Regions from separate parts of the Ruegeria sp. CDSA079 genome, predicted to be linked through region 2. Evidence: riboswitches for the same ligand, from Rfam matches in the RefSeq annotation. Region 2 holds a riboswitch; each other region holds the start of a gene.
What was found. Region 2 has a riboswitch for cobalamin ahead of AC2FJZ_RS04180 (DUF1636 family protein). Riboswitches for the same ligand answer to the same signal wherever they lie in the genome.
Positions count from the first base shown of each region.

Region 1: it holds a riboswitch for cobalamin, as region 2 does, so the genes downstream of both, AC2FJZ_RS14620 (hypothetical protein) here and AC2FJZ_RS04180 (DUF1636 family protein) in region 2, are expected to answer to the same signal.
Region 3: it holds a riboswitch for cobalamin, as region 2 does, so the genes downstream of both, AC2FJZ_RS13535 (energy-coupling factor ABC transporter permease) here and AC2FJZ_RS04180 (DUF1636 family protein) in region 2, are expected to answer to the same signal.
Region 4: it holds a riboswitch for cobalamin, as region 2 does, so the genes downstream of both, AC2FJZ_RS01800 (DUF1636 family protein) here and AC2FJZ_RS04180 (DUF1636 family protein) in region 2, are expected to answer to the same signal.

Region 1 covers NZ_JBXWQF010000013.1:56,191-64,136, reverse strand. Annotated here, with positions in the region: gene nudC (NAD(+) diphosphatase) at 1-475, opposite strand, end outside; gene AC2FJZ_RS14640 (bifunctional 2',3'-cyclic-nucleotide 2'-phosphodiesterase/3'-nucleotidase) at 659-2,527, shown strand; RNA gene ffs (signal recognition particle sRNA small type) at 2,567-2,665, shown strand; gene rsgA (ribosome small subunit-dependent GTPase A) at 2,824-3,852, shown strand; gene AC2FJZ_RS14625 (alpha/beta hydrolase family protein) at 3,889-4,746, opposite strand; cobalamin riboswitch at 4,878-5,099, shown strand; gene AC2FJZ_RS14620 (hypothetical protein) at 5,191-5,598, shown strand; gene AC2FJZ_RS14615 (protein-tyrosine phosphatase family protein) at 5,601-6,101, opposite strand; gene AC2FJZ_RS14610 (DNA polymerase III subunit gamma/tau) at 6,274-7,946, shown strand, end outside.
Region 2 covers NZ_JBXWQF010000003.1:57,038-64,983, forward strand. Annotated here, with positions in the region: gene AC2FJZ_RS04165 (glucokinase) at 1-750, shown strand, start outside; gene AC2FJZ_RS04170 (carbohydrate kinase family protein) at 790-1,716, shown strand; gene AC2FJZ_RS04175 (D-lyxose/D-mannose family sugar isomerase) at 1,733-2,398, shown strand; cobalamin riboswitch at 2,498-2,694, shown strand; gene AC2FJZ_RS04180 (DUF1636 family protein) at 2,793-3,149, shown strand; gene AC2FJZ_RS04185 (ABC transporter ATP-binding protein) at 3,146-3,922, shown strand; gene AC2FJZ_RS04190 (ABC transporter substrate-binding protein) at 3,935-4,885, shown strand; gene AC2FJZ_RS04195 (FecCD family ABC transporter permease) at 4,887-5,897, shown strand; gene AC2FJZ_RS04200 (LysR family transcriptional regulator) at 5,900-6,790, opposite strand; gene AC2FJZ_RS04205 (proton-conducting transporter transmembrane domain-containing protein) at 6,906-7,946, shown strand, end outside.
Region 3 covers NZ_JBXWQF010000011.1:122,463-130,408, reverse strand. Annotated here, with positions in the region: gene AC2FJZ_RS13560 (DUF2853 family protein) at 52-393, opposite strand; gene AC2FJZ_RS13555 (extensin-like domain-containing protein) at 534-1,283, opposite strand; gene ahcY (adenosylhomocysteinase) at 1,297-2,685, opposite strand; gene AC2FJZ_RS13545 (hypothetical protein) at 2,790-3,104, opposite strand; gene AC2FJZ_RS13540 (HD domain-containing protein) at 3,311-3,904, shown strand; gene AC2FJZ_RS13535 (energy-coupling factor ABC transporter permease) at 4,060-4,740, opposite strand; cobalamin riboswitch at 4,793-4,934, opposite strand; gene AC2FJZ_RS13530 (ActR/PrrA/RegA family redox response regulator transcription factor) at 5,105-5,659, opposite strand; gene AC2FJZ_RS13525 (SCO family protein) at 5,741-6,367, opposite strand; gene regB (sensor histidine kinase RegB) at 6,459-7,856, shown strand; gene AC2FJZ_RS13515 (PAS-domain containing protein) at 7,923-7,946, shown strand, end outside.
Region 4 covers NZ_JBXWQF010000001.1:363,506-371,451, forward strand. Annotated here, with positions in the region: gene AC2FJZ_RS01785 (ferredoxin-like domain-containing protein) at 1-204, opposite strand, end outside; gene cobN (cobaltochelatase subunit CobN) at 201-3,494, opposite strand; gene cobW (cobalamin biosynthesis protein CobW) at 3,498-4,553, opposite strand; gene AC2FJZ_RS01800 (DUF1636 family protein) at 4,555-4,938, opposite strand; cobalamin riboswitch at 5,024-5,240, opposite strand; gene AC2FJZ_RS01805 (NAD(P)-dependent oxidoreductase) at 5,387-6,343, shown strand; gene AC2FJZ_RS01810 (FGGY-family carbohydrate kinase) at 6,789-7,946, opposite strand, start outside.

The DNA.
Region 1 (7,946 bases), on a different contig from region 2:
GATGCGTTTCGTGCCAGCCGATAACCGCTTTGGCCGTCGCGGCCAGTTCGGCATCCCGCGCCGACAATCGCGTCATGATCCGGCGCAATTCGGCGAACACATACCCTTCCGGCAAATCCGGGTGCTGCTGTTCAGACTTGTCTACGAACTCGCCCAGTCCGGTCAGGTCCAGACCTTCTGCCGTCCAGGCCGAGATATCCACCGCAAAAAAAGGCGCATCTTCGGCGGTCATACCCAAAAAAACCGGGGCCTCAACTACCCCACCGGGCCCGTCGCTGACCAGCGGATGCGTCATCGGCAGTAAAGCAAGCTGATCCAGCCCGTCGCCTGCAACCAGGATTTTCCCCCGCCACACCATCATGCACTGTGCGGTCGGGTTGCGCATCGCTTCGGCAATTGATTCGGCATTCCCGCGCAAATGAGCGGCCCGATCCAGGCCCGAGCCGCCAAACGTCACCTGCTCTGCGTTTTTCATTCGATGTCCTTCTGGTCCTGCGCACAGGGCTGCCATGTCTGTGCCCGTGTTGCAATCGCAATTCCGGCTCTTGCAACACGTGAGACTGCCGCCGAAAAGCCGCATGGTAGCCTCGGAAAAATCATTTAAGTTACGCCCTGTACCATTTGATCAATTACCTTAGTCAAAAGCAGACTTTTTAAAGTGAAGCAAAACCCATCGACTCAGATACGCCCCGCAAAAGACTGCGGACGCGTACGCATTCTGGCCACGACCGACCTGCATATGCATCTGACAGGTTTTGACTATTACACAGACACACCGGACCCGACGCTTGGACTGACGCGTACCGCCAGCCTGATCCGCGCAGCTCGCCAGGAAGCCAGTGATGCGTTGGTTCTGTTGGTGGACAATGGGGACGCGATACAGGGAACTCCACTGGGCGAGTGGGCAGCGCGGAACGACACGCCGCATCCGTTGATGCAGGCCTTCACAAAGCTGGATTATGACGCCGTGGGTCTTGGCAACCATGATTTTGGGTTCGGGTTACCAAAATTGGACAATATCCTCTCACAAGCCCCGTGCCCGGTTTTGTGCAGCAACCTGCATCGTTTGGACGGTCAGCAAACGTGGCAGAGGTATACGATACTGGACCGCACCGTTCCTGTGGGCGACCTAAACATACCCCTTCGTATCGGCCTGATTTCCGTTCTTCCGCCGCAGACAACGTGCTGGGAAGAGCATCACCTGAACGGAACGGTCATAGCCGAAGACATCCTAACCACCGCCCGCGAGCTGACAGAGCTTTTGCGCGCCAAAGGGTGTGATCTGATCGTGATGCTTGCCCATTCCGGACTGGGCCAATCAGAGGCTGCAGAAGGTATGGAGAATGCCGTCATCCCTTTGGCCGCCATCGACGGAATCGACGCCATTGTTGCCGGGCACACGCATCTGACCCTTCCAAGTCGCGCCAATGCCAACACCTCGTATCTCAATCAAACAAAAGGGTTGGTGCACGGGACACCGGTTGTCATGGCCGGTTCTGCCGGGTCTTACCTTGGCGTAATAGACCTAGTTGTCGCTCCGCGGCCGGATGCCGGGTTCAGCATTGCAGAGTGTCGCGCAGAACTGCGCCCGTTTCTTGTGGCCGGCGCGGCAGTTGACGAAGATCAGGACATGGTGCGCCTGCTCGCCGATGCCCATCGTCAGACCCGTGACGCAGTAGCCAAACCTGTCGCGCAAGTGCCAGACGCCATGCATAGCTATTTCAGCTTCTGCCTGCCAGATCGCGGGCTGGCTCTGGCTGCCGCTGCTCAGGCCTCTGCAGTGCGCCCTTTCTTGCACGGTTCCGCGTTGGAAGAGTTACCGCTTCTGTCAGCCGTTGCACCGGCCAAAAGCGGCGGACGCGCTGGCCCCCGACATTATACAAATGTACCGGCGGGACAAATATGCCTGCGCCATGTTGCTGACCTGTATCCGTATAGCAATGAGTTGCGGGCGATCCAGATCAATGGTGCAGAATTGCTGGATTGGCTTGAAATGTCGGCAAGCGTGTTCAACCAGCTTGCGCCCGATTTCGAAACGGATCTGATCAACCCCGAGCGGGCCGGATATAATTTCGACGTCATCTTTGGACTGACCTATCAAATCGATCTGTCGCAACCTGCACGTTTCGACGTCGAAGGACGGGTGATCGACCCAGACAACAGGCGGGTTCGTGATCTGCAAATTGGTGGCCAATCCGTTCCTCCCACACAAAGGCTTGTACTGGCTTGCAACAATTATCGCACCAGCGGAGGGGGGCATTTTCCTGCGGCATCCGCAGCCCGGCATATCAATCTGCCGCCTCTCGATATCAAGGACCTGGTGCGGGATTATCTGTCTGATCGCCTTCCTCCCGATCCAATAACGCGGCACCCCTATCCGTTTACATTGGCAGCCCAAGCGGGCACAAAAACCGTACTTCGAACAGGGCCGGGTGCCCTTAAACACATTGATGAATTGCTCAAGTTCGATCCCAAGGTGCTCAGCCCCGATGACACAGGATTCGAGCGTATCCATCTGACGTTCTGACGGGTTGTCTTTTTCCTCTGCCTTCCCTATATCCAGAGTCGAGAGGTTGGCGCGGGCGAGCGCCTCGCCAACCTGGTCAGGTCCGGAAGGAAGCAGCCACAACGAGCCCCGCTTGGGTCGATGTCCAACCTCTCACTTCATGAACGTTAGCCGCAGGAGGGCTTTATGATTGTAACAAAAACCCTTCGGGCAGTACGGTTCTGATCTCACAATACCAGCCGACTGCCTGAACACATGACCCGGGGATGCGCGATCGCCATCCGTTGGGATTGCTGTTTCTGACAACAGGCAGACCAATGCATTCTTCTCTTTCGGACCTGGGATGGTCCTCTCATTTTGCCGCGCAACACGCGGCTCATCCTTCGTGCACGCCTTTTCGCATCGCTTCTGTTCATCGGGACCGCCTAATCGGGCTGAACCCAGAGGGCGAATTTCCACTGCTGACCCCTGATCAATCGACCGGTAGCTATGCCGTCGGAGACTGGGTTCTCACTGACAACGACAAACGCGTTCACCATCTGCTCGACCGGCGCAGCCTACTGCAACGACGAGCTGCAGGTACAGGTGCTGCAACGCAACTGATCGCAGCCAATGTCGATGTGCTGTTCATCGTCAGTTCGTGCAACGCAGATTTCAACCCGCCCCGGCTAGAGCGTTATCTGGCGCTTGCGCATCAAGCAGGATGTTACCCAGTCATTGTCCTGACAAAGGCTGACAAATCTAATGACCCCAAGCGTTTCTCAGGACAGGTGCAGGCCCTGGACCCGTATCTGACAGTTCTGGCAATCAACGCACTGGACCCAGCGGAAATTGAAACGGTTCTGTCCTGGTGTCCTAAAGGCCAGACGGGCGCGCTGGTTGGGTCGTCAGGTGTTGGCAAGACGACACTGTCCAACGCCTTGACCGATCAAGATCTTGCCACGTCAGGTATTCGAGAGGACGACGCTCGCGGTCGGCACACAACTACGGCACGCGCATTACATCGGATGCGCAACGGCGGCTGGCTGATCGACACGCCTGGAATGCGCGCTTTGCGCTTGCTGGACGCTCAGGACGGTATCGACGAAGTTTTTTCAGACCTCACCGAACTTGGCCTGAACTGCCGCTTTTCAGATTGTCAGCACGACTCCGAGCCAGGCTGCGCGGTACAGCAGGCAATCAACCAAGGCGTGCTTGATCCTGCCCGCTTGGATCGTTGGCGAAAACTTCGGCGCGAAGATCAGCGCAACTCGGAAACTGTCGCCCAATCCCGGGCGCGGGACAAAGCGTTTGGTAAGATGGTGCGGGGTGTCATGCAGGAACAAAAACTGCGCAAAGGGCGATAGCTGGAAGGTGTACGTCAATTCGTGTGCCGCGCCTGGTCAAGCGATCAGGCGCGGCCATACTGCCGCATTGCGCCGGGCAAATGCTCCGATATGGCCAATCTCCGGCAATCCGAAATCATCAGACCTAAGCAGGTGCCGCTTAGCCTCGGTGCCATAAAGGTCGGCAAGCCGCCAGACCGCTTCTGGCGGGACCATCTGGTCGTCTTCGAAAGTGAACAAGTCCACGGGTGTACGAGAGCCGTCCCAACGCGTCTCCGGAAGGTATTGTCCGATTTCAGGCACATAACTCAAAGGTGCCGTGCACCATTTGCGCCATTGCCAGTAGACCGAGGCCGGCAAGTCCGCGCCAAACCCGATTGCCTTTCCCGGCAGATAGCCCAGCGCTTTTACCAGCAATGGCGCGTGCCCATACCAGAACACACCGGCCAATCCTCGATAAGGCCACGGGTGATCACTCAGGGTCACTAGCCCCGAACACACGGAAATCATTCGATCGATCAGATCAATATCCGGCTGAACCGGCCCCAGCATCGCACCTATCGAATGACCAATGGTCCACTGCTGCGCATCAGGATAGCGCCTGCGCATTTCCGCCCGCGCCGCTGGCATGTCGATCAAAGCCCAATCCGCCATTGTCGCACGTGCATCCTTCATACGGCCGGTCAGAGAATGCCCAAAATCCCGGTAGTCATATGTCAGGCACGCCATGCCTCGCTCTGCAGCCAGCCAACGTGCGAAGTGGCGATAATAGTCGCGCGGCACGCCTGTTGCGCTGTTCAGAACAACCACGGTCTCGGGTTCTGTGATCAGTCGGTACAGCCGCGCTGATAGGGTCGTCGACCCGGACGGAAAGAGGAAATCTTCGGTCAAAACCGCCTGCTCTGTGTCCAACATGATCCCTGACCCTGCGCTGAAAATTTACTTGCTTACCTTCAATGGTGAAGACTCTACGCGGGAACTTTCCACCCATCCAGCATGACCAAACGTCGGGCGAAAAGATCAGCTTGACTCGGCACCGGGTCAGACGCTAGCGGTTGTGTGATGGTTCCTGTCCCCCACAAGGGGTCGGGATGAAAAGGGAACACGGTGCGGTTCAGCCTGGTCATTCGGGTGCAAACCAAATCCGCGACTGCCCCCGCAACTGTAAGCGGTGAGCGATGCCAAAACACCACTGGCCCCCAGGGCTGGGAAGGTCGGCAAAGCCAAGACCCGCAAGTCAGGAGACCTGCCATCGGAATTGAAACCGAAACTCGGGCGGGGTGTCCGGGCAGGTCCTGACTGCACTTTGCCGTCCCACCTGACCCGATCTTCCTGTCCAACACGCGCGGAGGGCGCAGGATGATCTGGAAGACAAAGACACATGAATACAGCGCAACGGTATGTCAGCGGACAGGCAAAACCTGCCCCGCCTTGGCGCGACTTGCGCGCTCGGTTTCCGAGGCTATGACTCAGGCCACAGCGGCCACAGGCGACGAATTCGAGTTTGATGGCGGCAGTGAATTGGCGCATTGCGCGGAAGGGTGCCACGCAACCATTCGAGCTCAATCAGACAGAATTCGCATCTTTTGCGGCACACAGTCTGAAGTTCAGCCCGAGGACCTGAACGCGTACGCCGATCTGATCTTTGGGAATACGTTCACCACCTTGCCATCCGGCCTCATTGCAGACCCACCCTGCGCGATGATCGAGGTTATAACGCTGCGGCCCCGCAAACCCGTGCACGCGCCTGAACATCTTTCGGCCTAAGACTACACGACCTGAGTCTGAAATTCCCGTGCCGCCCAGGCCAGTTGGGCATCTGTTTCCACTGCACAGGGACGCAACACCCGCAAACGCTCAAGGGCCTTGTCTGCCCGCTCGCCGCATTCGACCATCAGCCTCAGGACAACCATCCCCGACCTGCCGCAGCCGCCCCGACAATGCACCAGCACCCGGCCTCCTCCAGCCAGGGCGTGCCGGGCGGCGGCGCTGACGCCGGGCCATGCCTCTTCAACTGCTGCAGTAGGTGCACCAAAGTCTTCGATCGGCAGATGCACCCATCGGCTCGCGCGGCTTTGGATATCGCTGCCGAAATCCTGCGCCCCATGCTGAAGCAGCTCGACATCCGTTGTCATTGAAACAACAAGCCCCGGCTTCCATGCCGCAATCGTTTCAAGATCACCCCCGTAATCACCACCGCGTCCGGGCATCGACGTCAGGGCAAGCGTTCCCCCTGCGACTTGCAAAGCATAGATAACCAGCTGCGACATGAACCTGTGTCCTCCACCCAGAACTCGTTACAAATATGAGTCTTTAAATCTGTTGGAACAGCTTAGTGCGAAACCGGCCGGTTTCTAAATCAAAAATCATCGCGCCATGCTGTGGACGTAAACGACAGCGGCCACTACGCTGTGCCGAAGCCCCGAATCCGACCGAGAAAACATGACCGACACTCCCAGCCCCGCCTATCAGGTTCTCGCCCGCAAATATCGCCCGGAAACCTTTGCCGATCTGGTGGGCCAGGATGCCATGGTGCGCACCCTGAAAAACGCATTCGAAGCGGACCGGATTGCGCAGGCTTTCATCATGACCGGCATTCGCGGCACCGGTAAAACCACCACCGCGCGGATCATCGCCAAGGGTATGAACTGCATCGGTCCCGACGGCGCTGGCAGCCCAACGACCGAACCTTGCGGCCAATGCGAACATTGCGTGGCGATCATGGAAGGCCGCCATGTCGATGTGATGGAGATGGACGCCGCCAGCCGAACCGGTGTGAACGACATCCGCGAGATCATCGACAGTGTCCGCTATCGCGCCGCCAGCGCACGTTACAAAATCTACATTATCGACGAGGTTCACATGCTCTCGACCAGCGCCTTCAACGCGCTGCTCAAGACGCTTGAGGAACCGCCTGAACATGTGAAATTCATCTTCGCAACCACCGAAATCCGCAAAGTGCCTGTCACGGTTCTGTCCCGCTGTCAGCGCTTTGATTTGCGCCGGATCGAACCAGAGGACATGATCGGCCTTCTGCAAAAGATCGCGGCTGCCGAAAACGCTCAGATCGCCGAAGATGCTCTGGCGCTGATCACCCGCGCAGCAGAAGGATCGGCAAGGGATGCAACCTCGCTGCTGGATCAGGCAATTTCGCATGGGGCGGGTGAAACCACGGCCGAACAGGTCCGCGCAATGCTGGGACTTGCGGACCGTGGCCGCGTTCTGGACCTGATGGACATGATCCTGCGTGGCGATGCCGCTGGCGCGCTGACGGAACTGAGCGGACAATACGCAGAAGGCGCAGACCCGTTGGCCGTCTTGCGCGATCTGGCCGAAATCACGCATTGGGTGTCCGTCGTAAAGATCACGCCCGACGCCGCCGAAGACCCGACTGTTTCGCCGGATGAACGGAGCCGTGGCCAGCACATGGCAGAGGCCCTGCCGATGCGTGTCCTGACCCGAATGTGGCAGATGCTGCTGAAGGCGCTAGAAGAAGTCTCTGCCGCGCCCAATGCCATGATGGCCGCTGAGATGGCCGTTATCCGCCTGACCCATGTGGCCGATCTGCCCAGCCCTGAAGAATTAATCAAACGGTTGCAGGATGCCCCGCCACCTCCGGCTGGTGGACCTGGTGGCGGCGCTTCGGTGTCTCGGCAGGGCGCAGTGCCTTTACAGGCCAGCGCGGCCGCGGCACCTGCATACGCAGCGCCCCCACGCGGCCCAATCGGCGCGCCCGTTGCCGCATTGGCACAGGATGTCCAGACGGCCCTGGCCCGGTATCCGACCTTTGAGCATGTGGTCGAACTGATCCGTGCCAACCGCGACGTGAAGCTTCTGGTCGAAGTGGAAAACGGCGTGCGGCTGGTGTCTTATCAACCCGGTCGGATCGAATTCACCCCTGCCGCGCAGGCACCGGCCGACCTTGCGCCCCGGTTGGGTTCTGCCCTGCAACGCTGGACCGGAAACCGGTGGGCTGTGTCGATAGTCTCGAACGGGGATGCACCGACAATTGCGGAAATACGGGACGAGGCCGAGCTAGCCCTGAAAGCCGAAGCCGAACAACACCCTCTGGTTCAGGCTGTGCTTGCTCAATTTCCCAAGGCAAAGATCACAAA
Region 2 (7,946 bases):
CTGGATTTGTCCGAGACCGAACTGGCTCGGGCTACCGGTGCGGAACAAACGTTTGTCATCAACGACTTTACGGCTGCGGCATGGTCGGTCTCTGACGTGACACAGGATGATGTCTCGGTTCTGCAAGGAGAGGCAAATCCACCTATCGGCACGCGATTGGTGGTCGGTCCCGGAACGGGGCTCGGCGTCGGGGCGCTGCTGTATTCAGAAGGACATTATCATACAGTGTCCGGCGAAGGTGGTCACGTCGGCCTTTATCCCCGCCACCGCGACGAGGTTGAGATTTTTGAAGCCGCGCGTCGCATAGCGCCCGCGTGTTTCTTTGGAGACAGCCTCGCCCTGGAGGCGGAAATGTTCCTGAGCGGAACAGGCTTACCAATCTTGTATCAGGCCGTTGGAATGGCGGCAGGGCACGCTCAGATCCCGGCGCAAGCTGCAAAGAACATCTTGCAGGACGCGCGAGATGCTTCCGATCCTATCGCAGTGAAAACGGCGCAGATGTTCACCACTCATCTGGGTGCACTGATGGGCGATATGGCCGTCACCTTGATGCCTGCGGGCGGTGTGTTTCTTGTCGGTGGCGTTGCCGAGAAAAACCGCTGGCTATTTGGACAGGACTTCATGGAAGCCTTCAATGGAGGTGGGCGTTTCAGTGAACTGCGCCAGTCTTTGAACCTCTACGTTTCTGAGCAAGCTGAGTTTGGTATTATCGGGGCCAACAATTTCTGCAAGAACGCCCTGAAACGTTAGGCGAAAAACTTCTTCGACAAACCGGGAAAGGACCGTGGAATGATCTTGTGTTGCGGCGAGGCTCTGATCGACATGATTGCCGAGCCAACAGCTTCGGGGGCGCAAGGTTTCGTGCCGCACACCGGAGGTGCGATCCTGAACACCGCGGTGGCCATGGGGCGTTTGGGAGTGCCCGTTGGAATGCTGACCGGAATGTCCAGCGATATGTTTGGCCAGCAACTGACCGACGCGCTAAATGCAAGCCACGTAGATACATCGCACATGGTCGTCTCGGATAGACCCACAACGCTTGCCTTCGTACAGCTCACGGACGGGCACGCAACCTACAGTTTTGTCGATGAAAACACGGCCGGGCGCATGTTGCTTCCCGAAGATATGCCGGATCAGCTTCCGGCTGTCACAGCCTTGTATCTTGGGGGGATCAGCCTAGCGTGCGAGCCCTGTGCCGATGCCTACGCGTCATTGCTGAACCAGCACGGAGGCGATCGGGCAGTGATGCTGGACCCCAATATCCGTCCGGGTTTCATCGCAGATCAAACCCGGTATCGAACACGCCTGAACCGGATGATCGCCCAATCGGATATCGTCAAAGTATCGGACGAGGATCTGGACTGGATCATTCCCGGCAGTGAACCCGAGGCGGCAAAGGCCGCCTTGCTGTTGCAGACCGGACCGTCGGCCCTGATCGTGACCCGGGGCCGCGACGGCGCGAACGGATATTTGGCGGATGGGTCACAGGTATCCGTGCCAGTGAAACCGGTGCAGGTCGTCGATACAATCGGTGCCGGAGATACGTTCAATGCAGGCGTGTTGACCGAACTCCACCGAGCGGGTCATCTGACAAAACCGGGGGTGCGAAACCTGACCCCCGACGCTTTGCGCGCGGCAATGGCCTTGGGCGCCGAGGTTGCAGCTGTAACCGTTTCCCGTGCCGGGGCAGAGCCGCCTTGGGCACATGAGCTTTGATCATTGAGGTTAGCCAATGAAGCGATCCGAAATAAACCGCATCAAGTCTGAAGCGCAGACTTTCATCCAATCCTTCGGAGCAGTGTTGCCGCCTTTCGCATATTGGTCGCCCGAGCAGCTGCGCAGCCCTGAGGCGCAAACGATCCGAGGCCGGGGCTTGGGGTGGGACATTACCGATTACGCCCAAGGCCGGTTTGACGAGTTGGGCCTTTTTCTTTTTACCCTGCGCAATGGTGAAGTGAACGATTTGAAATCCGGTCGTGGGATGCTGTACGCAGAAAAGCTATTGATCTCGAAAGATAAACAGCTGTCCCCAATGCATCGTCACATCGTAAAGGCTGAAGACATCATCAACCGGGGTGGCGGCGATCTGGTGCTGGAGATTTACGCGTCAGACCCTGAGGGAGGCATCGACCGGGACACGCCTGTTACGGTGCCAAGCGATGCCTGCCCGTTTACCCTAAAACAAGGCGAGCATCTGCGCCTGAAACCGGGGCAAAGCGTGACCTTGATGCCAGGCGTCTGGCACGCTTTCTGGGCAGAACGCGGCGATTGCCTGATTGGCGAGGTTTCGACTGTGAATGACGACCGCACCGATAATGTGTTCGAAGACCCAATCCCGAGGTTCTCGAAAATCGAGGAAGATGCCGAACCGGATTTCCTTCTTGTTTCAGACTACTAAGGTTGATCCAGTTGAGCCTGTGCAAAAGGAATAGCGGGCACAACACTTGTTTTTCGTGCCAGCCCCAGTTTCCTACCGCTTGACAAGTCTTGCATTGCCGGACTAGCTGATCTCGATGGTTCCGCAAGGGATGAAAATGGGAATACGGTACGGCGCACCCCTGCGCCAAGTCCGTGACTGCCCCCGCAACTGTAAGCGGAGAGCGACGCCACTTCACCACTGACCTCGAGGGGTTGGGAAGGTTGGCCGAGCCTTGACCCGCAAGTCAGGAGACCTGCCATCGCATGTTAAACCAACCCGGGGCGGGGCGTCCTGGAAGGAGGCTCGATGGCGCGTTTGCGTGAAAACCCGGTATGGTCCCCCTGTCTGTGTCCGACAAAAGACGGAGACGGCAATGACCACCTATCCTGAGCATTTCGTTCTGATCTGTTCCACATGTCAAGGAACGATGACGGCGGAAGCCGTGCAAACCGCATTGGACGATCGGTTGCCAGACGGTTTTGAAACCCGGTTGATTGCCTGCATGGCAGGTTGTGAACGGGCCACGACCGTTGGTTTTCAGGCCACGGGAAAAGCGCAGTACCTGTTTGGCGATATTGAGACGGCCAACGATCTGACCGCTCTGGTTGAATTTGCAACCCAGTTTGGCGACAGCAAGGACGGCTGGACCAGCGCTTCGCATCGCCCCCCTGCCCTGTTTACCAAAACCTTGTCGCGGATGCCTGCCATGCCATCGCAGGGGGCTTCATGAGTTTCCTGGTTGTCGAAGATCTGGAGTACTATGCCCTGAATGGCGATGTGCTGCTTCAGGATGTGTCCTTCCGCCTCGACGAAGGCTCAATTCTCGCAATCGCTGGACCAAATGGTGCCGGAAAAACCACTCTGCTGAATTTGCTGTGCGGAATTGAAAGGCTGGTTCTGGGGGACGTTCGCGTCCGAAATCAAAGCCTCCGCACCCTTACCGCTCATGAACGTGCTCGAACCATTGCAGTGGTTGGCCAGCAGGAAATGCCAGATGCGCGATTGCGTCTGCGCGACTATGTTGCTCTGGGGCAAATCCCGATTAAAGCTGATCGATCGGCAGGAGAACATAAAGAGGATCTTGATCGGGTTCTGGCGACGGCCGGTCTGTTGCACCTTGCCGGAAAACCCATAGGCCAACTATCGGGAGGCGAACGCCAGCGGGCGCATATCGCGCGGGCGCTGGCACAAAACCCGTCTTTACTGTTTTTGGACGAACCGACAAACCATCTGGACCCGGATGCCAAGGGGCACATGCTGTCCCTGGTTGCCGAGTTGGGCGTAACGGTGGTCATGATCGTGCATGATCTGGTCATGATTCCGGAATTCGCCACCCATGTTGCGTTGATGAAATCCACACGCCTGACAGGGTTCGGACCTGTTAGCGACGTACTGACCCCCGACCGGGTGCGCGACACCTTTGGCGTGGATTACCTGTGCTTTCAGCATGAAGGCCGCATGATCCCTGCCTTGGATATCCGAAAAAGAAAACTGTCATCATAACAGGAGCTTACAATGATGCACAAACTCTGGCCCGTGGCTTTGTTCACCGGTCTGGCCAGCGGCGCGGCTGCAGATGCTATAACAGTGGACAATTGCGGTGAAACGTTGGTGTTTGAAACCGCACCGGAACGTCTTGTCGTGCATGACATGAACATGACAGACATGGCTTTCGCCCTTGGCCTGCAAGACCAGATCGTGGGCCTGACCGGCATCACCGGATGGTACAAGACAAGCCCTGATTTTGACGCGCAACGCGGCGAAATTCCTGAGCTTGCGCCCAAATACCCAACCATCGAAAACCTCGTCTCGGTCGAGCCGGACCTGTTCTTTGCAGGCTGGTATTATGGCATGAAGCCGGGTGGCGACGTGACCCCGGACACTTTGGAACCCTTCGGCATCAAGACCATGGTTCTGACCGAAAGCTGTATCCATTTGGACAAGGATCGCCCCACGGCCAGCATGGATCTGCTGTTCAACGACGTGTTGCGTCTTGGTCAGGTCATGCAGGTTGAAGACAAGGCCGAGGCACTGGTCGCGGGTTGGAAGGACCAACTGACCGCCATTGAAGCGAAAACTGTCGACTTGGCGAAAACGCGCGTCTTCCTCTTGGATGGGCCAGCTGATGCGCCTTTCACAGCCGGCAAATTCGCAATTCCCGACGCAATGATTGCAGCGGCCGGTGGCGAAAGCGTGACCCATGATCTGGAAACAAGCTGGGGCCGCACCTCGTGGGAGGCCGTGGCTGCCGCCAACCCTGAGTTCCTGGTATTGCTGGACTATCAGACCGGAAACGGTGCAGAAGATACGTTCCAGTTTCTGAAAGATCATCCAGTTATGTCACAAACCGATGCCGTCAAGAACGAACGCTGGATTGGCCTGCGTTACGAAGAACTGACACCTGGACCGGCGAACATTGAAGCCATTGAGAAGATGGCCAAAGCGATGCATCCGGAGATCAACTGATATGGCCCATTTGGGCCGTTCGATATTGCTGGGGGCGATCGTTTTGATCGCCCTTTTGCTGCTGTCCATCGTTTATGGAACGACGCAAATTCCGGTGCGCGACGTGATCTCGGCGATTGGCCTGGGTACGGGTCTTGTCGAAGGTGACATGTCCCCCATGCACCGGATCGTGTTTGACTTGCGCCTACCCCGAGCTTTGTTCGCTGCGGTGATTGGCGCGGGTCTTGGCGTTGTAGGTGTGGTTCTGCAAACCACTACGCGCAACGATCTGGCCGACCCTTTTCTGTTTGGCCTATCCTCGGGTGCGGCTGCGGGTGCGGTTCTGGTGATCACTGTCACCGGGGATGTACTGGGCATATGGACCTTACCTTTGGCCGCGTTTTGCGGGGGTCTGATCGCATCGGCTATCGTTCTGGCACTGGTCCAGGGTTTGCGCACAAGTGCGCCGGAAAAGCTGATTCTGGCCGGTTTAGCCGTCTCCTTTCTGTTTTCCGCAATCACGAACTACTTGATTTTCTCTGGCGACAATCGCGCGGCGCATTCGGTCATATTCTGGATGCTGGGTGGGTTGGGACTCGCCCGGTGGCAGACATTCCCCCTGGTCGTGATCGGCCTGGGATTGATCCTGAGCTACGCCCTTTATCGCAGCCGCTGGCTAGATGCGTTGCTGACCGGTGATTTCACAGCCTCTTCACTTGGTATCCCGGTTCAGGGTTTACGATTTCGCATGTTTTTTGTCGCCGCTTTGGCAACCGCCAGCTTTGTGTCCGTGGCCGGTGTCATCGGCTTTGTGGGCCTGATGGTGCCTCATATCGCGCGCGGCATTGCTGGTACGCTGCACCGGAATCTGTTGGTCACTTCAGCCATTGTGGGGGCGATCCTGCTGACGCTGTCGGATATTCTGTCGCGCCTCCTTCTGGCCCCGCAGGAACTGCCCGTAGGCATCGTGACAACGTCAATCGGCTCGCTTTTTGTATTCTTGTATCTGTTCAAATCGTCGCGCGGTGACTAAGCTCAGCCATTGGCCCAGCTATTTGTTTCGTGGGATAAAAGCTCTTGCACCAAAGGGTTCGGGAACCGGCGTTTGAATGTGATCGCGTGGAAGTTTTCCTTGATTTTCGGGTGCTCCTGCGCCTCGACCAGCCGACCCGAGTTCAACTCATCCTGAACCACGATCGGCGCCACCAGAGCCAGCCCGATATCTTCCCGCGCCAGCAGCCGCATCATGGCCATGTCGTCCACCTCAGCGGCCACCTGAGGGCGCACCGACATGCGGCTGGCCATGGCGTCAAACGCCGTGCGGACAGTGTTGTTCATTGTAGGCAGGATGAAAGGTTGTTCTTCCAAAAGGTCCCGTATGGGACGTGTCGGATCCAGACGATCCGGAGTGCCCACGATGCTTACCGGTTGTTCCGCCAGATGATGGGTGACAAAATTGGTCAAGCTGTCGCTTGCCGGTTCATGATTCATGAGGACCAGGTCGAAATTGAGCGTCTTTAGACCTTCCAGCAGCTCACTTGGGTTGCCAGACCTTAAGATGACCTCGACATCAACACGCGACAAAATGGGCCGCAAAAAGCGAATCTGAAAGTTCCGAGACAGGGTGGATTGCGCCCCTACTCTGAGGGCCTGCCGCGCATTCCCGGCATCTTGCAAGGTTGCCACAAGTTCCTGACCTGTCGCAAAAATCGCATCGGCATGGTCCAGAGCAATATGTCCGGCTTCGGTGAGGTGCAGCTTGCGACCTCTGCGTTCGAACAGTGGATGACCAAGGCGGTTTTCCAACTCCTTGATCTGCACGGACAACGCTGACTGGGACAGATTCAGACGCTGCGCCGTCCGTGTCAGGTTCCCGTCATGCGCGACGGCCCAGAAATATCGAAGGTGATGATAGTTCAGTGGCATATAGTTCTATCTAAGCGAACGATAATCATCAAACAATGTATTTTTCATATGCTGGGTCGCGACATATCTCGATCTGAACAAATCAAGTCAATGTCGAACGTCAAGGGACACATGAATGAGCTACCTGCTTCTTCCCCTCTTTAGTCCATTAATCCTGTTGGGATCTGCGTATTATTGCAGCCGACATCCGGGGGTCCGACCGCGTAATTTGCCTAAAGTCGCAGAATGGGCTGCCTTGGCCGCCTTTGCCGTGTCTGCTTTGGCGGTAACATTGTTGATTGCAAAAGGACCAGGAACCTCAGCGCTGATCGGGTTCTGGGGCATGGGATTGTCGGTCCAACTGGATGCCGTGAGCGCAACGATGCTGGTTCTGGTCAGCTTTATAGGCTGGATCGTGCTGCGCTATTCGGCGACTTACATGGATGGCGAGCCAAGACAGGGTGCCTTTACCGGTTGGATGTTGGTCGCCTTGGCATCTGTTCTGTTACTGGTCATGTCCGGCAACATCATCCAACTTCTTGGGGCTTGGATCGCGACAAGTTTGGCATTGCATCAACTGTTGTTGTTCTACCCCGAACGCACCACGGCACAACGCGCGGCACGAAAAAAGGCCGTTGTGGCGCGGATCAGCGAAGCCGCGCTAACGCTGGCTGTGGTCCTGTTGATCATTGGCTACGGCACGACCGATATCGCCACGATCCTTTCGTCAGCGCAGCCAACCGTGACAACAATTGTTGCTGCCCTGTTGATCGCGTTGGCGGCCGTGCTGGCGTCAGCTCAGTTTCCGGTCCACGGGTGGTTGACCGAGGTTATGGAAGCACCGACACCCGTGTCTGCTCTGCTGCACGCAGGAGTGATCAATGCGGGCGGGTTCTTGTTGATCCGTTTTGCCGACGTGATGCTTGTTGCACCGGGCATAATGGCCTTATTGGTCATGCTGGGCGGGTTCACCGCGCTGTTCGGCGGCTTGGTCATGCTGACACAGCCCGCGGTCAAGACATCTCTGGCGTGGTCCACAATCGCCCAGATGGCGTTCATGATCATGCAGTGCGGCCTTGCCCTGTTCCCGCTGGCGCTGCTGCATATCGTGGCGCACTCGCTTTATAAAGCCCACGCCTTCCTGAGCGCGGGTGAGGCCGTGCGCAACGTGGCCGCC
Region 3 (7,946 bases), on a different contig from region 2:
ACGAAGCGCCCGCCGTTGGATCGACGGGCGCTGCATCAATTCACCAAACAATTAACCGTAGACGGCTTCTTTACCGAAGTGCTTGGTCAGCATGTAATAGACCACAGCCCGGTATTTGTTACGTTCGGACATGCCATAGGTTTCCATGGCTTTGTTGATCCCCTCCATCAGTTCCGGACCATCGACAAGGCCCAGCTTCTTGATCAGGAAGTTGTTCTTGACGGTTTCCAGTTCGGACTCCTGGCTGGCTGCAACAGTTGCCGCATCTGCGTCATAGATCGCCGGACCGCAACCGATCGTGACCTTGGTCAACAGGTCCACATCGGGGTCCATCCCACACTTGTCCTTCAGGTCTTCTGCGTATTTGGCGATCAACTCGTCGCGCTTGCCCATGTCCCAATCTCCTTAATGCGTTAATCCGGTCCTTTTCACCGATGGCCGGAAGACTAGCCGCGCCCGAGTGTTTTCCAAAAGGAAAAAAAACTGCAATTCCTCCCCCCTAGTCAGAACCAGGCAGAAACGGGCGGATGTGTCTATCGGCAATACCCCCAACCGGGGCCTTGCAGGTGGAAGTGATCGGCGTGCAAACGGTTGAAATCAGGGCCAAGAACCACACGAAACCAATCGCAGGCACCATACCAGATCTGTCGCAGAAACGCGGCCTCTGGGTCGTTGCCCTGCCAGTCAACCAGCAAGGTAAGCGTCCGACCGTCAGTGGTATCCAGCCCAACGATATCAATCGAGTCTGCGCGGGCGTGGCTGCTCCACCCACTGTTTTCGCCTTGCGCAGTGCGCATGCGACGGCAATTGTAACTGCCAATGTGGCGTATTCGGGCAATTTCAGCCCCAAGATGATCCCGCGCGGCGGGTTGCACCACGTGGTTTTCCCACATGGCCAGACGCAAGGTGGTGGCGCAGCTTGTTTCAACAGGCTGCAACCGCGCCGTGACCAGCTGCGACAGCAAACCCCGCCCGCTGACGCCGCAGTTCTGATCGACGATCAGATCCTCCATCGCCGAGAAAAGAACACCGGCCTCTGCCAAGGCAGCCCGGCACTGCCCCTCATCCGCCAGTGCGCGCTTCAACTGCCACTTTGTGACCGGCGTCACCGGTGCGCTGATTTCCAGATCGCGCAACGGATTCCAATGAATAGGCACTGGCGTCTTGGGATGTGCCAACAGCCACCATCCTCCTCCGCCCAGCAGGATCGCCACGACCGCCAGCCTGAAAATGAAAGACGCCGCCGAATACAGAAATCGGCGGCGTCCAGAGGTCTGCGTCATCGTATTACAGCGCTTAGTAGCGGTAATGTTCCGGCTTGTACGGACCTTCCGGCTTCACACCGATATAAGCGGCCTGATCCGCATCCATCTGGGTCAGCTTTACACCGATGCGATCCAGATGCAGTCGGGCCACTTTTTCATCCAGATGCTTGGGCAGGATATAGACGTCGTTTTCGTACTGATCACCCTTGGTGAACAGCTCGATTTGCGCCAGAACCTGGTTGGTGAACGAAGCCGACATCACGAACGAGGGGTGCCCGGTGGCGTTGCCGAGGTTCAGCAGACGGCCTTCGGACAGCAGGATGATGCGGTTGCCCGAGGGCAGTTCGATCATGTCCACCTGTTCCTTGATGTTGGTCCATTTGTGGTTTTTCAGGCTGGCGACCTGGATTTCATTGTCAAAGTGACCAATGTTGCCGACGATGGCCATGTCCTTCATCGCACGCATGTGCTCGATGCGGATCACGTCCTTGTTGCCGGTCGTAGTGATGAAGATATCCGCGTTGGCGACTTCGTCTTCCAGCAGGGTCACTTCAAAACCGTCCATCGCGGCTTGCAGCGCGCAGATCGGATCAACTTCGGTGACTTTCACACGGGCACCCGCGCCGCGCAGCGAAGCGGCCGAACCTTTGCCCACATCGCCGTAACCGCAAACCACGGCAACCTTACCGGCCATCATGGTGTCGGTGGCGCGGCGGATACCATCGACCAGCGATTCCTTACAGCCGTATTTGTTGTCGAATTTCGACTTGGTGACGCTGTCGTTCACGTTGATCGCCGGGAAGGGCAGTTGACCGTCCTTAACCAGCTGATACAGGCGGTTCACGCCAGTAGTTGTTTCCTCGGACACGCCCTGAATCTGGTCACGCATCTTGGTGAACCAGCCCGGAGACGCGGCCATACGCTTGGCGATCTGCTTTTTGATCACCTCTTCTTCTTCCGACCCGGGTACAGGGATAATGTCTTCGCCCGCTTCCGCGCGGGCACCCAGCAGGATGTACAGCGTCGCGTCGCCGCCATCATCCAGGATCATGTTTGGCCCGTCTGCGAACAGGAAGGATTTGTCCAGATAATCCCAATGCTCTTCCAGCGTCTGGCCTTTGATGGCGAAGACAGGAATGCCAGCCTCGGCAATTGCTGCCGCCGCGTGGTCCTGGGTCGAGAAGATGTTGCACGATGCCCAGCGCACATCCGCGCCCAGCGCAACCAGCGTTTCGATCAGAACAGCTGTCTGGATTGTCATGTGCAGCGATCCAACGATGCGTGCACCAGACAAAGGCTTGCTTTCGCCGTATTCCGCACGCAGGGACATCAGGCCCGGCATTTCGGTTTCAGCAATATCCAATTCCTTGCGACCGAACCCGGCCAGTGAAATGTCCTTAACGATATAGTCCCCGGCCATCAGGCGCTCCATTTTTCCGGTTAAACTCAGTCCCGGCTGCCACTAGCATTCCTTGGGGCAGGTGGCAATGTCGATGACTTCAGATCGAAGGGTATAGGCCGCTGTCAGCTTGGGGTGCCTTCAATTTTTACTTTTGGTATCGCTTCGAAAAAATCTGTGCCGACGGCAACAATACAACTAATGCCGTTCGCATTGGTGACCAGTACGGTATAACTTCCGGTTTCTTTTGAGGTCCAGACCTCCATCACCGAATGCGCGCCGCGCGTTTTTTGCAGACCGCCAAAGGCCAATTCCTCGGCGTAGTTTTCCTGCAATTTGGCGATAATATCGTCGCGCTCTGCGCAATTCTTGGCAAAGGCGGGCGGGGCTGTAGCAGCCATACCAAAGGTCAATGCAAGGGCGAACAAACGTTTGAACATGACAAACTCCTTTCATTTCGCGTTTCGCTTGTGAGAGGAGCACACCGGGAGAAGCATGTGCCCCCCTCGGTTTTTATGTCGGGATCGGATGATGTTGTTTCAAAGCACGAATGCTCAAGAAAACGTTGGCAGCAAGTGATCCTGACAGGTAGATCATACCATAAAATTACGATTTTAATGTGTTCGACTTCACAAGGCATGGCAAAATGGCAACACAACCCCGAGCATGGCAGAGGATGCTGTCAGGCCGCAGGCTGGACCTGTTGGACCCAACCCCGGTCGATATCGAGATCGAAGATATCGCGCATGGGCTGGCCTTTGTGGCCCGCTGGAACGGGCAGACAAACGGTGAATTCGCCTATTCCGTAGCCGAACATTCTCTGCTGGTTGAAGAGATTTTTGGCCGCATCGCCCCCAAAGCCCCCGCTAAATGGCGATTGGCAGCCCTGTTACATGACGCACCGGAATATGTGATCGGCGATATGATCTCACCCGTCAAATCCGCTGTAGGCCCGGACTATGGCGCTCTGGATGACCGGTTGGCGGCGGCGATCCATATCCGCTTCGGGTTGCCTGCTGAAGTGCCGAAGACGATCAAACGACAGATCAAGAAAGCCGACAAGATCAGCGCCTGGATGGAGGCCACCCAAATCGCGGGATTCTCTGAGCCAGAGGCGACCAAGTTCTTCGGTCGCCCGGATAAGGCGGTGATGGAGGGGTTGAGGATTACGCTGCGTACGCCGGTCAAGGTGCGAGAGGCGTATATGGAACGACATGCGGCGTTGATAGCTTTTCTATAGAAAACCAATTTCAACCAATGTCCGGATTGCACCCAAGCTACCGAGATGATGCGGGGTAACGATTGACTGTGTTGACGATGTTGCGAGGTGATTTCATCAATACCGTCTAGGGTGATCTGTGGCACGAAGAGCACCACAGATCGTCAATTTCACGCCTAAGTGGCTGCGTTATGCAAACGGTTGGTGAACACGCCTTTGTCGGTCAGATCACGCAAGCTTTTCGCACCCGCCAGAGCTGCCAGATCGGCCAACGGTTCGATCAGAATGACTAGCAGATACGCCACGCCAAAGCTGGTTACAGCCGTAAGGTTCTCGCTGCCGAAGCCTTGACCGTAAATCGCCCAGAAAGCCACCCAAGCCACAACACCACCCTGATAGACCGCTGACATCTTTAGTACGTCCAAGTACCGCAGATCGACATATGCAGTCGTCGATGGAATAACTTTCTTTGCCAGCGCGTCCACTGCAAAGAGCGGGAACAGCAGAGTGGAGATGTTCACAAAATACATTGGCAAATCAGTTGGGGCGAAAAGAAAACCCTGGATCGCCAAACCGCCTGCAAGACCGAGGGCCGCAGGCCCGGAACCAAGCAGCAAAAACAGTGTCGTACCAAGGATTATGTGCACTTCGGAGATTCCAACAGCGAAGTGTGGCAAGATTTCAAAGAAGATGAACACCCCAAAAGCGGCAATGACAGACCGAACGCCAAATGAGACGGCGGAGTGGGTTTGGAGATCATCATTGATCACTTTCAAGGAATAGCCCGCAGCGGCAGCAGCCGTCCCATAGGCGAGGGCCATTTTCGCGCCGTCAACGACGCCAGGTTCGATATGCATAGTAGAGTTCCTTTCGCGTCCACCCGACGCAGAAAAAGGGCCAGAGAATTCCGGCGGTTGCGTAAAGATGGTTGGTATCCTGACTCGTAGCCTTGAAAACTATGACTACTTACAGTTGCGGGGGCAGTCCGGGCTTTTACCCGGTTCCCAATTAAGACCTCCTCTCGAAGGTCACCATCGTCGCTACACTACACAAGCTAAGGTTCGGAGCAAGGCTTGATTGCGGCGCTTAGGCATTTGCCAGCGGCAGATGAAGCGGAAATTAGGTTGGTGAATATGAAAATCCGCTTTGCCCCGCAAAGCAGACTTAATCCGTGACCTCAGAGCAGAATCTTGGTTCAGATTGAAACCAATTCGCCACTCGTCACCGCGGGCTTCGCTTCGCCAAAATACGCTGCAAAGTCCGGCGATGCATGTTCAGCCGGCGTGCGGTCTCCGACACGTTCCGGTCACACAGTTCGTAGACCCGCTGAATATGCTCCCAGCGCACGCGATCCGCACTCATGGGGTTTTCCGGCGGTGGCGGCAGTTCGTCGCCCTTGGCCAGCAGCGCATTGGTGATGTCGGTGGCATCGGCGGGTTTGGACAGATAATCGGTTGCACCGATCTTGACGGCCGCTACGGCAGTGGCAATCGCGCCATATCCGGTCAGAACAACAACCCGGCTGTCGGGGCGCTTTTCCCGCAGCACTTCGACAACATCCAACCCGTTGCCGTCTTCCAGCCGCAAATCCACAACCGCGTAAGCGGGCGGGCGGGCGGTAGAAATGGCGCGGCCTGCGGCAACGGAACCGGCGGTTTCAACTTCGAATCCGCGCTTTTCCATCGCCTTGGCCAGACGTCTCAGAAACGGCTCGTCATCATCTACCAAAAGCAGGGACTTGTCAGGGCCGATATCAAGCTGAGAACTGTCTGCCATATGTTAGGTCTTTCCGTTATTTCATGCCTTTGGCTTGGGTATGAGTAATAGCAGCGCAGGAACAAAGGTCAAACAACCTTGTCACGATGCGGCCTGATCAAGAAAGCACCCAACCTTGTCCGCCATCTGCTCGGCCGTGTCATCGCGCTTGAAAAACTCAAGAAAACCGTGCTCGGGCGTAACCAGATAGGTGAAGGTGGAATGATCGACCAAATAAAACTCGTCGCTTTTGTCATGGGCCTTGTAATAGGTCTTGTAGGCTTTGCTGGCTGCTTTCACCTGCTCGGGTGAGCCGGTCAGCGCGATGGTTTTGCCGCCGAGGTTGAATGCATAGTCGGCCATCACTTCGGGCGTGTCGCGATCCGGATCAATTGAGATGAACAGCGGCGTCACCGATTGCCCGCGTTCAGCCAGAATATCGACGGCCTCGGCGTTGCGCGACATGTCGAAAGGGCAGACATCGGGGCAGAACGTATAACCGAAATAAACCAGCGTCGGTTCAGTGATCACGTCTGCGTCAGTGACCGTCTCACCCTTGCCATTGACCAGCTCAAAGGGTCCGCCGATTGTTGCGGTTCCTCCGGCGATCTGGCTGGACCGGCACTGCGCGAACTGATCGCCAGAGCCGCCACCACGCGTCAGAAGCCACATGGCCCCAAGGCCAATTACCAGTACAACAGCTGCAAGAATTGCGTATAGACGGGTCATTTCAGTTTTCCGGTCGCAAGGGGGTTGTTGATCGCTTCGGCCGGGACACCTATCAAGATGATCAGCCTTTGCAACAGGACATAAAGAACCAATGGCAGAATCCAATCAGACTTTTTGGCGCGGCCAGGAACGGAGCAGCTGGATTCGCCTGCGCACCCTGATCCTGTTGCGATGGGTGGCCATCATCGGCCAGTTCACTGCCATCACCGTTGCCCAGCAATATTATGACGTGCAGCTGCATCTGGGCCTGTGCTATCTGGCCATCGGCATTTCGGTCATGAGCAATTTTACGGCCATTTTGTTGTTCCCGCAGAACAAGCGCCTGACCGAGTTTGAAAATTTCCTGATGGTCCTGTTTGATCTGCTGCAGCTGTCGATACTGCTGTATCTGACGGGGGGCTTGAACAATCCGTTTGCGCTGCTTCTGTTGGGGCCAGTTACAATTTCTGCCAATGTCATGAGCACCCGGTCGACCCTGATCGTTGGGGCTGTGGCGATTGTTCTGACCACGCTGCTGGCCGAGTTTCACCTGCCACTGCGCACCAATCTGGGGCTGGTTCTGGATATTCCGGATATTCTGCTGTTCGGCAATTGGGCCGCAATCGTCATCGCTATCGTTTTTATCGGAGCCTACTCCCACCGCGTCAGCTCTGAGGTTCAGTCCATGTCCGAAGCATTGGCTGCAACGCATATGGCGTTGGCGCGCGAACAGAAGCTGACCGACCTGGGCGGCGTTGTTGCCGCCGCCGCGCATGAGTTGGGCACTCCGTTGGCAACCATAAAACTGACCAGCGCGGAATTGATCGAAGAACTGGATGATCGCCCGGATCTGATAGAAGATGCCGCGCTGATCCGAGAGCAGGCCGACCGCTGCCGCGATATTCTGCGTGATATGGGACGGGCCGGTAAAGATGACCTGCACTTGCGGCAGGCGCCACTGTCGACCGTGGTGAACGAAGCCGCCGAACCGCATGTGGGACGTGGCAAAGAGGTTCATTTCTCGGAAGGTCCGGTGCAGGACGGGGATGTGCAGCAGCCTTCGATCCTGCGAAAACCCGAAATCATTCACGGGTTGCGCAATCTGATCCAGAACGCTGTGGATTTTGCGCGGGCCAATGTCTGGGTCGAGGCCGAATGGACCGACAGCAGGATCACCGTCAGCATCATGGACGACGGGCGTGGATATCCGTCGCATATGATCGGACGCATCGGTGATCCCTTTATGCGGCGCAGGCGGGCGGAAACGGATCAGAAAACCCGCCCTGAATACGAAGGTATGGGCCTTGGCCTGTTCATCGCCAAAACCTTGCTGGAGCGCAGCGGAGCCGAATTGGAATTCGCCAATGGCTCGGACCCCTATCAACACCTGACCGACGACCCGGACCGCAAAGGCGCCATCGTCAAAGTGTCGTGGCCGCGCAACCTGATTGATGCACAAAAGGGCGATACCCCAGTTCCATCGGGTTCAAACAAGCGCATTCAGGTGTGAGTTAAGAGACCATTAACCAATCTTACCCATAGTCCAATCGGGCTTGGGTCTGCTTTGGGGAATTTGATGGCCGATTGGATCATTCTGGCC
Region 4 (7,946 bases), on a different contig from region 2:
CTCCACGCCTCGCAGTTGCAGATTGGCCCGATTGGTCAAATCGATCGACCCGTTTCCAAACCGATCGGCAAGGTCGCACAGTCCCAGCGCTTGGTCGGCCTCCAGCCGTGCCAACCGGGGCCTTACCCGCACGACCAGCCCGTCGCCGGACATCATCGGGCGGTGGGCACCGGGGCACCATCCCTGAACAACGGGCGCGCTCATGTCAGACCCTCCAGATCCGCCCGGATCGAGTTACGGCGGGTGTTCCAAAGTCCGGCCTCAAGCAACGCACGGAACCGGTCCTGCATTGCTTGATGGGCTTTGGGATTGGCCTCTTGCAGGAAAGCGTCCACCTCTTCGTTGCCCAATGTAGCATCATGGTACAGGTCGAACAGGTGCGGCGCGACCGTCCCGGACAGATGCGCGAACGAGGCCATGTGATCCAGCGTTGCGGCGATTTCAGCCGCGCCCCGGAAACCATGCCGCTGCATCCCGGCGATCCAGACGGGATTGGCGGCGCGGGCATGGACGACTCGGCTGATCTCTTCCGGCAGGGTTCGGGCGCGGGGGTTTTCAGGGTTGGTGTTGTCCAGATGGTAAAGCTGCACGCTGCCGCCCGTGATCTTTTTGGCTGCGGCAAAACCGGCCTCATGTGTGGCATAGTCATTGGCCAGCAGCAGGTCGGTCTCAGTCAGATCCTGCAGGTGAACAAAGCTGTCGGCATTTGTAACGCGCTGGGTGATGCCGTCCTTGTCTTGCTCAATGTGCTCGCCTTCCAGCGCGAAGGAACTGGCCTCTAGCCATGCCTCGCCCGCCTGCGCGCGCGCTTCTTCGGTATAGACCTCGGACAATTGGGTCATGTTGACGCCATAACTGCCAGGTGCCGGGCCATAGACGCGGGCCGAGGGGTCCTGACCTGCATAAGGGTTCCAGTCGGGTGCTTCGTCGCGCGCAGACAGCGCACGGACGGCTTGACCAAAAAGCGCTGAAAGGGTTGGGAACACGTCTCGGAACAGGCCCGAAACGCGCAATGTAACGTCCAGACGTGGGCGGCTGAGATCGGTGATCGGCAGGACTTCGATGCCTGAAACCCGCTCGGACCCTTTGTCCCAGACCGGCTTGACACCCAGCAGATGCAGCGCCATCGCGAACTCTTCGCCCGCAGTGCGCATAGTGGCTGAGCCCCACAGGTCGACGATCAGCCCTTTGGGGTAATCGCCTTCTTCTTGCAGATGGCGGCGTACCAACTCCTCAGCCAGTTTGACGCCCTGCGCATAGGCCGCGCGGGTCGGAACCGAGCGTGGATCGGTTGTATAAAGGTTCCGTCCGGTAGGCAGCACATCCGACCGCCCGCGATAGGGGGAACCAGATGGGCCAGCTTCGATCCGCTTGCCCGCAAGCGCGTCGATCAAAGCGCCACGTTCGGCTTGAGCAGATGCTGCCGTGTCGAAATTGCCCGTCACCTCGGGCACCCTGCCAAAGATATGCAACCCGTCTCCGAACTGACTTTCCTTGATGTCACAGACAAAACGGTCGATCCGGGTGATCGCCTCGGCGGTGCAGGTGGCCTGATCAAGGCCAAGATCGCTTTCCAGCCCGATGGCTTGCGCTTCGTCCCGGATATCTTCTTGCAAACGGTCCCGGCGTTTGGGGTCAAGCCCGTCTGCATTCGAGAATTCATCCAGCAGCGATTCCAGCCGCACCATCCGGTCCGGTGTACCGCTTTCCTTCATCGGCGGCGGGATATGGCCCAGCGTGACGGCCCCAATTCGGCGCTTGGCCTGCGCAGCTTCGCCGGGGTCATTTACGATGAAGGGGTAGATTACCGGCAGGTCGCGGATCAGCGCCTCGGGCCAGCAGTCGGCGGATAAGGCAACCGATTTTCCGGGCAACCATTCCAGCGTTCCGTGGGCACCGATATGGATCAGCGCATCTGCGCCCAGACCTTTGCGCAGCCACAAGTAAAACGCGACATAGCTGTGGCGCGGCGTGCGTGACAGGTCGTGGTAGTCGTCATCGCGGAGTTCGGGCGTTCCGCGTTCTGGTTGCAGCGCGACCAGAGCTTTGCCCCGGCGCAGGGCTGTGAAGTGAAACGCGCCATCATCGAAGGCGGGATCGTCTTCGCAATTGCCCCAAACCGTTTGAAGGTCGGTTTGCAATTGTTCCGGCAGTTTGGCCAAAGCGTCCAAATACCCTTCCAGCGGCCAGGAAATCCGGGCGTCTGGCAACGTCTCGGAAATTGGTTCCGCTGGTGCGGTTTCATAGCCTTCGCTCTGAAGATCGAACAGCATTGCCTCGGCAGAGGCCAGTGCGTCCAGGCCCACGGCATGGGCCATCTGCCAGTCTTTGCCGGGATAGGTCGACAGCACCAGCGCAGGGATCTGATCCGCCTTCGGTTTGTCGCTCAGACTCAGCCAGCCTGACACCCGGTCGATGATGGCTTCGATCCGTTCCGCCTCGGCCCGGTGGGCGAAGCGGGAATATTCCAGATGTGGGTCGCGTTTGCCTGGTTCCTTGAACGAGGCGATGCCCGCCGAAATTCGTCCGTCTACCTCGGGCAATACAACATGCATTGCCAGGTCAGCGGGCGAGAGGCCTCGTTCCGCCTCAGCCCAGGCTTTGCGGCGCGAGGTGGCCAGAGCGATCTGAAATACCGGCACGTTGGCGGCGTCCAGCGGGGAAGTGCCCGACGCACCTTTGCCGGAAAAAGACGTGGCGTTGATGATCGCAGCGGGGGTCAACGTCCCAAGAGTCTCGCGCAACCAATCGGCTGCTGCAGGTGCCTTGAGGGACGGCGCGTACAGGCCCACTGCCGCGAACCCGCGCGCGCGCAAGCTGCGGATCAGAGCTGCGACAGGGGCGGTGTCGGCCGACGTCAGATAGGCGCGATAAAACGTGACGACGATACGTTTCGCGTCCCCTTCGAACGCAGTGTCCGCTGGAATCACGCCGCGATCCGGGCACCATGCCCCGCATTCGGGCAGGGTCTTCGCGCCCATCACCGGCCCGGCATAAAGCCCGGCTGCCAAGGCCATCTGTGCCAATGCGGCTTGCGCCGCGACCTCACCACCAGTGTCGCACAGATGGGCCAGACGGCGCAGGGTTGAAACGGGCAGGGTGGAATAGTCATCCAGCCGCGTATCCTCGCGCCCATCCGCTGGCAGCACGGCTAGCGCGATGCCTTTGGCCTGCGCCAGTGCCAGAACCTGCTGCAAGCCGTACGACCAGTAAGGCACGCCGCCAATCAAGCGGATCAGAATACCCTTGGCGCAGTCCAGCGTCTGCTCGACATAGGTGTCGACGGACAGTGGGTGCTTGAGCGCCGTCAGGTTGGCCAGTCGAAGCGTCGGCATCCGCCCCTCGGACCCGCCACCGCGATGCCATCCCGCCGCGAAAGCGCCGAGGTCACTGTCCGAGAAGGACAAGACAACCAGATCCGCCGGGCTTTGGCCCAGATCGGTTGGGGTCTCGGTTTCCTCGAGCCCATGGCTTTCGCGGAAGACGACGTGCATGGGTTACTCGGCGGCCTCGGTGACGCCCGCGAGGATCTCGCGGATTTCAGCCTCTTTGATGTCGTCATGCTCGGCAATGACCACCAGACGCGAGCGGCGCTCTTCACCCGGTTCCCACGGACGGTCATACTGGTGACGAACGCGCGCACCGACGGCTTGAACGAGAAGGCGCATGGGTTTGCCTTGGACGGCAGCGTAACCCTTGACGCGCAAGATGTTCAACTCGGTCGCCAAGCGTTCGATATTGGTGACCAGCGCGGCCGGGTCGGTCTGTTCTGGCAGTTCGACGATGATGCTTTCAAAATCGTCGTGTTCGTGATCATGGTGACCGTCGTGATGCGACGGGCGGGCATCCATGTCATCCTCGGCAGCGGATTCCAGACCCAGCACGACGCGGACATCCACAACGCCTTCGGCAACCTCAACCACGGGCAGGGGGCGCGGCGCTTCGGCGGCGATGACTTCTTTGGCCTTGGCCACGCCCTCGGGGCCCGCCAGATCGGGTTTCGTCAGCAGGATGATGTCGGCGCAGGAAATCTGATCCTCGAACACTTCGGACAGTGGCGTTTCGTGGTCGATCGAGTCGTCGGCCATGCGCTGAGCATCCACGGCTTCGACATTCGGCGCAAACCGACCGGCGGCGACGGCTTCGGCATCGGCCAGAGCGATCACGCCATCCACGGTGATTTTCGAGCGAATATCGGGCCAGTCGAAGGCTTTGAGCAACGGTTTGGGCAGAGCGAGGCCCGAGGTTTCGATCAGGATATGCTCAGGGCGCGGCTCCAGCGCCATCAGAGCTTCGATGGTTGGGATGAAATCGTCGGCCACGGTGCAGCAGATGCAGCCGTTTGCCAGTTCCATGATGTTTTCCGCCGGACAGTCCGGGATGGCACAGGATTTCAGGATGTCGCCATCGACACCCACATCGCCGAACTCGTTGACGACCACGGCCAGACGCTTGCCCTGTGGGTTCTGCATCAGGTGTTTGACCAGCGTCGTCTTGCCCGAGCCCAGAAATCCGGTGATCACGGTGACGGGCAGTTTTTCAAGGTTCGACATGTCAGGCTCCAATCGGGGGAATGCGCGAGGCGCAGTTTTTGCGGAAATGTTCGGGGCGCTCGCGCCATTTGACCAAGCCGTCTTGGGTGGCCAGATACTTTGTGACGCCGTCGATGATGACATCGACATGATCAACCTCATTCAGGTTCTCATAAACAAAGGTCCAGCGATCCGGGCCACCGCGCAGCACTATGGAACAGCCCTGATCACAATTCGAAAGGCACTCGACAGGTTTCAGGGTAATGCCGTCGGGCAATTCGGCCTGTTCCAAGGCCTGGTGCAGCAATGTGCCGGGGCGCTGCGCATCATCCTCAACAGCCTGACCGCGGCGGCAGGTCGTACAGACCAGCAGCTCGACCGGTGCGGTCTCAGTCGTATCTCTCATCCCCCCAAATCCTCTTCGCGGGGGACGGGGTTTCAAGCGGGCCACGTGTTGCAACATGGACCCGACACCGGAACACCCCGCCCGGTTTCAACTTCGGGTGCTGGCAGGTCTCCCGGCTTGCGGATGTCAGAGGCCCGGTTCGTCAGGGTCCTCTGTCGGATGTCCCGCCTTCCCGGCCTTGGCCAGTGGCATTGGGCACCCTCTCCGGTCACGGTCGCGGGGGCGGCTGCGTTTGGCGGACAACCCGTTGACGCATTCCCTTTTCATCTGCTGTTGCAGACACCAACGAAAGGGACATGCGGCACCGCTGACCCGCTTGTCAAGCGCGTTACGCGTAACATCTGGGGAAGGGTGCGAAAAGCGACCTGCGGTTGTCGTTGGGCGGCATGAATGGTCGCATAAATCCGTGATCGCATGACGGGCACATGCCAACAGGGAGAGGCGACATATGAAAGTTGGATTTATCGGGTTGGGAAATGTCGGCGGCAAGCTGTCAGGATCCTTGCTGCGAAATGGTATTGATCTGACGGTGCATGATCTGAACGCGGATCTGGTGACCGAGTTTGTCGCCCAAGGCGCAAAGGCAGCAGAGGGTCCGGCTCAGTTGATGCGGGACTGTGATGCGGTCATCACCTGCCTGCCGTCGCCTGCAGCCTCGGACGCCGTGATGCAGGAGATGCTGCCCGAGGTTGGCCCCGGCAAGATCTGGATGGAGATGTCGACCACCGACGAAGCCGAGGTCAAGCGTCTTGGCGCTGAGGTAATCGAACGCGGTGGCGCGGCGGTGGATTGCCCGGTTTCAGGCGGATGTCATCGGGCAGCCACTGGCAATATCTCGATCTTCGCGGGATGTGACCGCGAAACATTCGAACGGATTCTACCGTTTCTGACCACCATGGGGCGGCGTGTTTTGCATACCGGTGAACTGGGCTCTGCCTCGGTTCTGAAGGTGCTGACCAACTATCTGGCCACAGCCAATCTGATCACCTGTGCCGAAGCACTGGTGACTGCCAAGGCAGCAGGTATGGATCTGGGCACGACCTACGAGGCCATCAAAATCTCTTCCGGCACGTCCTTTGTGCATGAAACCGAAAGCCAGGTCATCCTGAATGGATCCCGCGATATTTCGTTCACAATGGATTTGGTGAAAAAGGATATAGGTCTGTTTCAGGAGGTCGCGGACCGCGCCGGTGTGCCGCTTGAGATGAACCCGGTCATGATCAAGATCTTCGAGGACGCCATCGCAAGGTATGGCGAACGCGAGTTGTCGCCAAACATCATCAAACGATTGGAAGAGGCCACCGGCCTGGACATCCGCGCGCCGGGATTTCCACCCGAAATGCTGGATGATGAGCCTGAAGAACCTGGGTATGAGGTCGTCCCGCAAAACCGGATCGGGCACTGAACGCCGGTTGTTATTGGTGGCAAAGGGCCGCCCGGTCTTGCGATTGTTCAAGACCGAGTATCCTTTGCCATCCCCAGAGCGACATTGACCTGTGCGTGCCCCACGATACTGGCGGTTTTTGTCCGTTTGACTCTCACTCAGGTTTTTCTTGGAGAGGGCTACGTTGCCCTCAAGATAATGCAAATCCGCATCCAGCCATGGCCCCCTCAGAGGTATCTCTGCAGCGCAAATCGGAAACTGCAAACTGGCTTGTGAATGTCGGGATTGGGGCTTGTCGCTGCCGAATGCAACCGCAGTAGCCAGTTCACATCGCAATGACCGGTTAGTGCTCTTTCAGCCAGTCAGGGCGCACCGCAGAGAACAGCGGCATCGAGCCCATTCCGTTCAGTTTCACGCTGGTCCCCAATGTCTGCTATCGGAGTTCCGTGCAGGTTTTTAGGGTATCCTATGGGCGTGGTTCCAGGCCTGCTTTTGCGGCTCTGTGCCAACTGTTCGCGTAACGTTGGTAGCTCACGTCGGTCTTGTGAAAATAGGTTTCGACGTCGAAGGCCGCGCGCTCGGGGAGTGCGCCTGTTGCCAAGAGGGCGGCTCCCTGGCTCGTTCCTGTTGCGGTGACGGTCGCGTCGACCCTGCAGTTTGTCGCCGCGGCGAGCATACTGGCGAAGCCTTTGTTCCTGGCAAATGGACCTTCGACGATAATAGGGCCCTTGTGTCCGGTCAGCGACAGGCATTCCGCGGTCATCAATCCGAGGTAAAAACTCACCGCCGCCGCGCGTTCCTGGGTTCCGGGCAAAGGCTCTGACCCCATCCAGCTGTGTTTTTGCCCCTGAAACGGTCCGCTGTCCGGGACCATTGCGGGCAAGAGCATGGGGCCGTCTTTCGCGACCAGGTCAAGGAATTGCTCTGCACATTGAGTGGTTTGACCGTTCATCGCTAACTCGAACTCGCGTCCCCCCATGAAACGGGCGGAGGGTACCGGGGCACCCAGTGCGTTGACGTTAAGAAGCGTGTCGCGCGAAGGTTCCAGAGTTACTTCTTCGCCGCCGATGGTCATGGCAATGACCCATGTCCCGGTCGAAACGACGGAAAACGGCCCGGTTCGGGTCAGTACATGAGGCAAAAGCGATGCGTTTGAATCGTGGATGCCGCAGTGCACCAGCGTGTCAAAGCGCAGGCCGGTTTGCGATGCGACCTGCGGCAACACGGGTCCGAGAACCTCCGCAGATTTGCGTGCGGGCGCCATTTTTTCAGATATGCCCAACCGTTCGACCAACGAAGAATAGTGCGCCTTGGACGGTTTCCACAGATCCGTGTGACAACCAAGGGACGACACGTCGCTGGCCGGCACTCCTGTCAGGCGATGTCCCCAGTACTGCGGATAGGTAACAATGGCGGCGGTGCGTTCGCGAAGCGCGGGGTCCTGCTCAAATTGCCAATGCAACTGCGCACCCAGATTCAGACCCATCGGCAACCTTGGCGATCCGGTTTCCTCAAAGGCCGGGCGGATGGCGTCGTACGCCGCGGCCAGATCATCAGGGCCTGTGTGTTCATAGTCGAGGATCGGGGCAGCAAGCGCGCCGTCTGGCGCGATCAGGGCACAAGA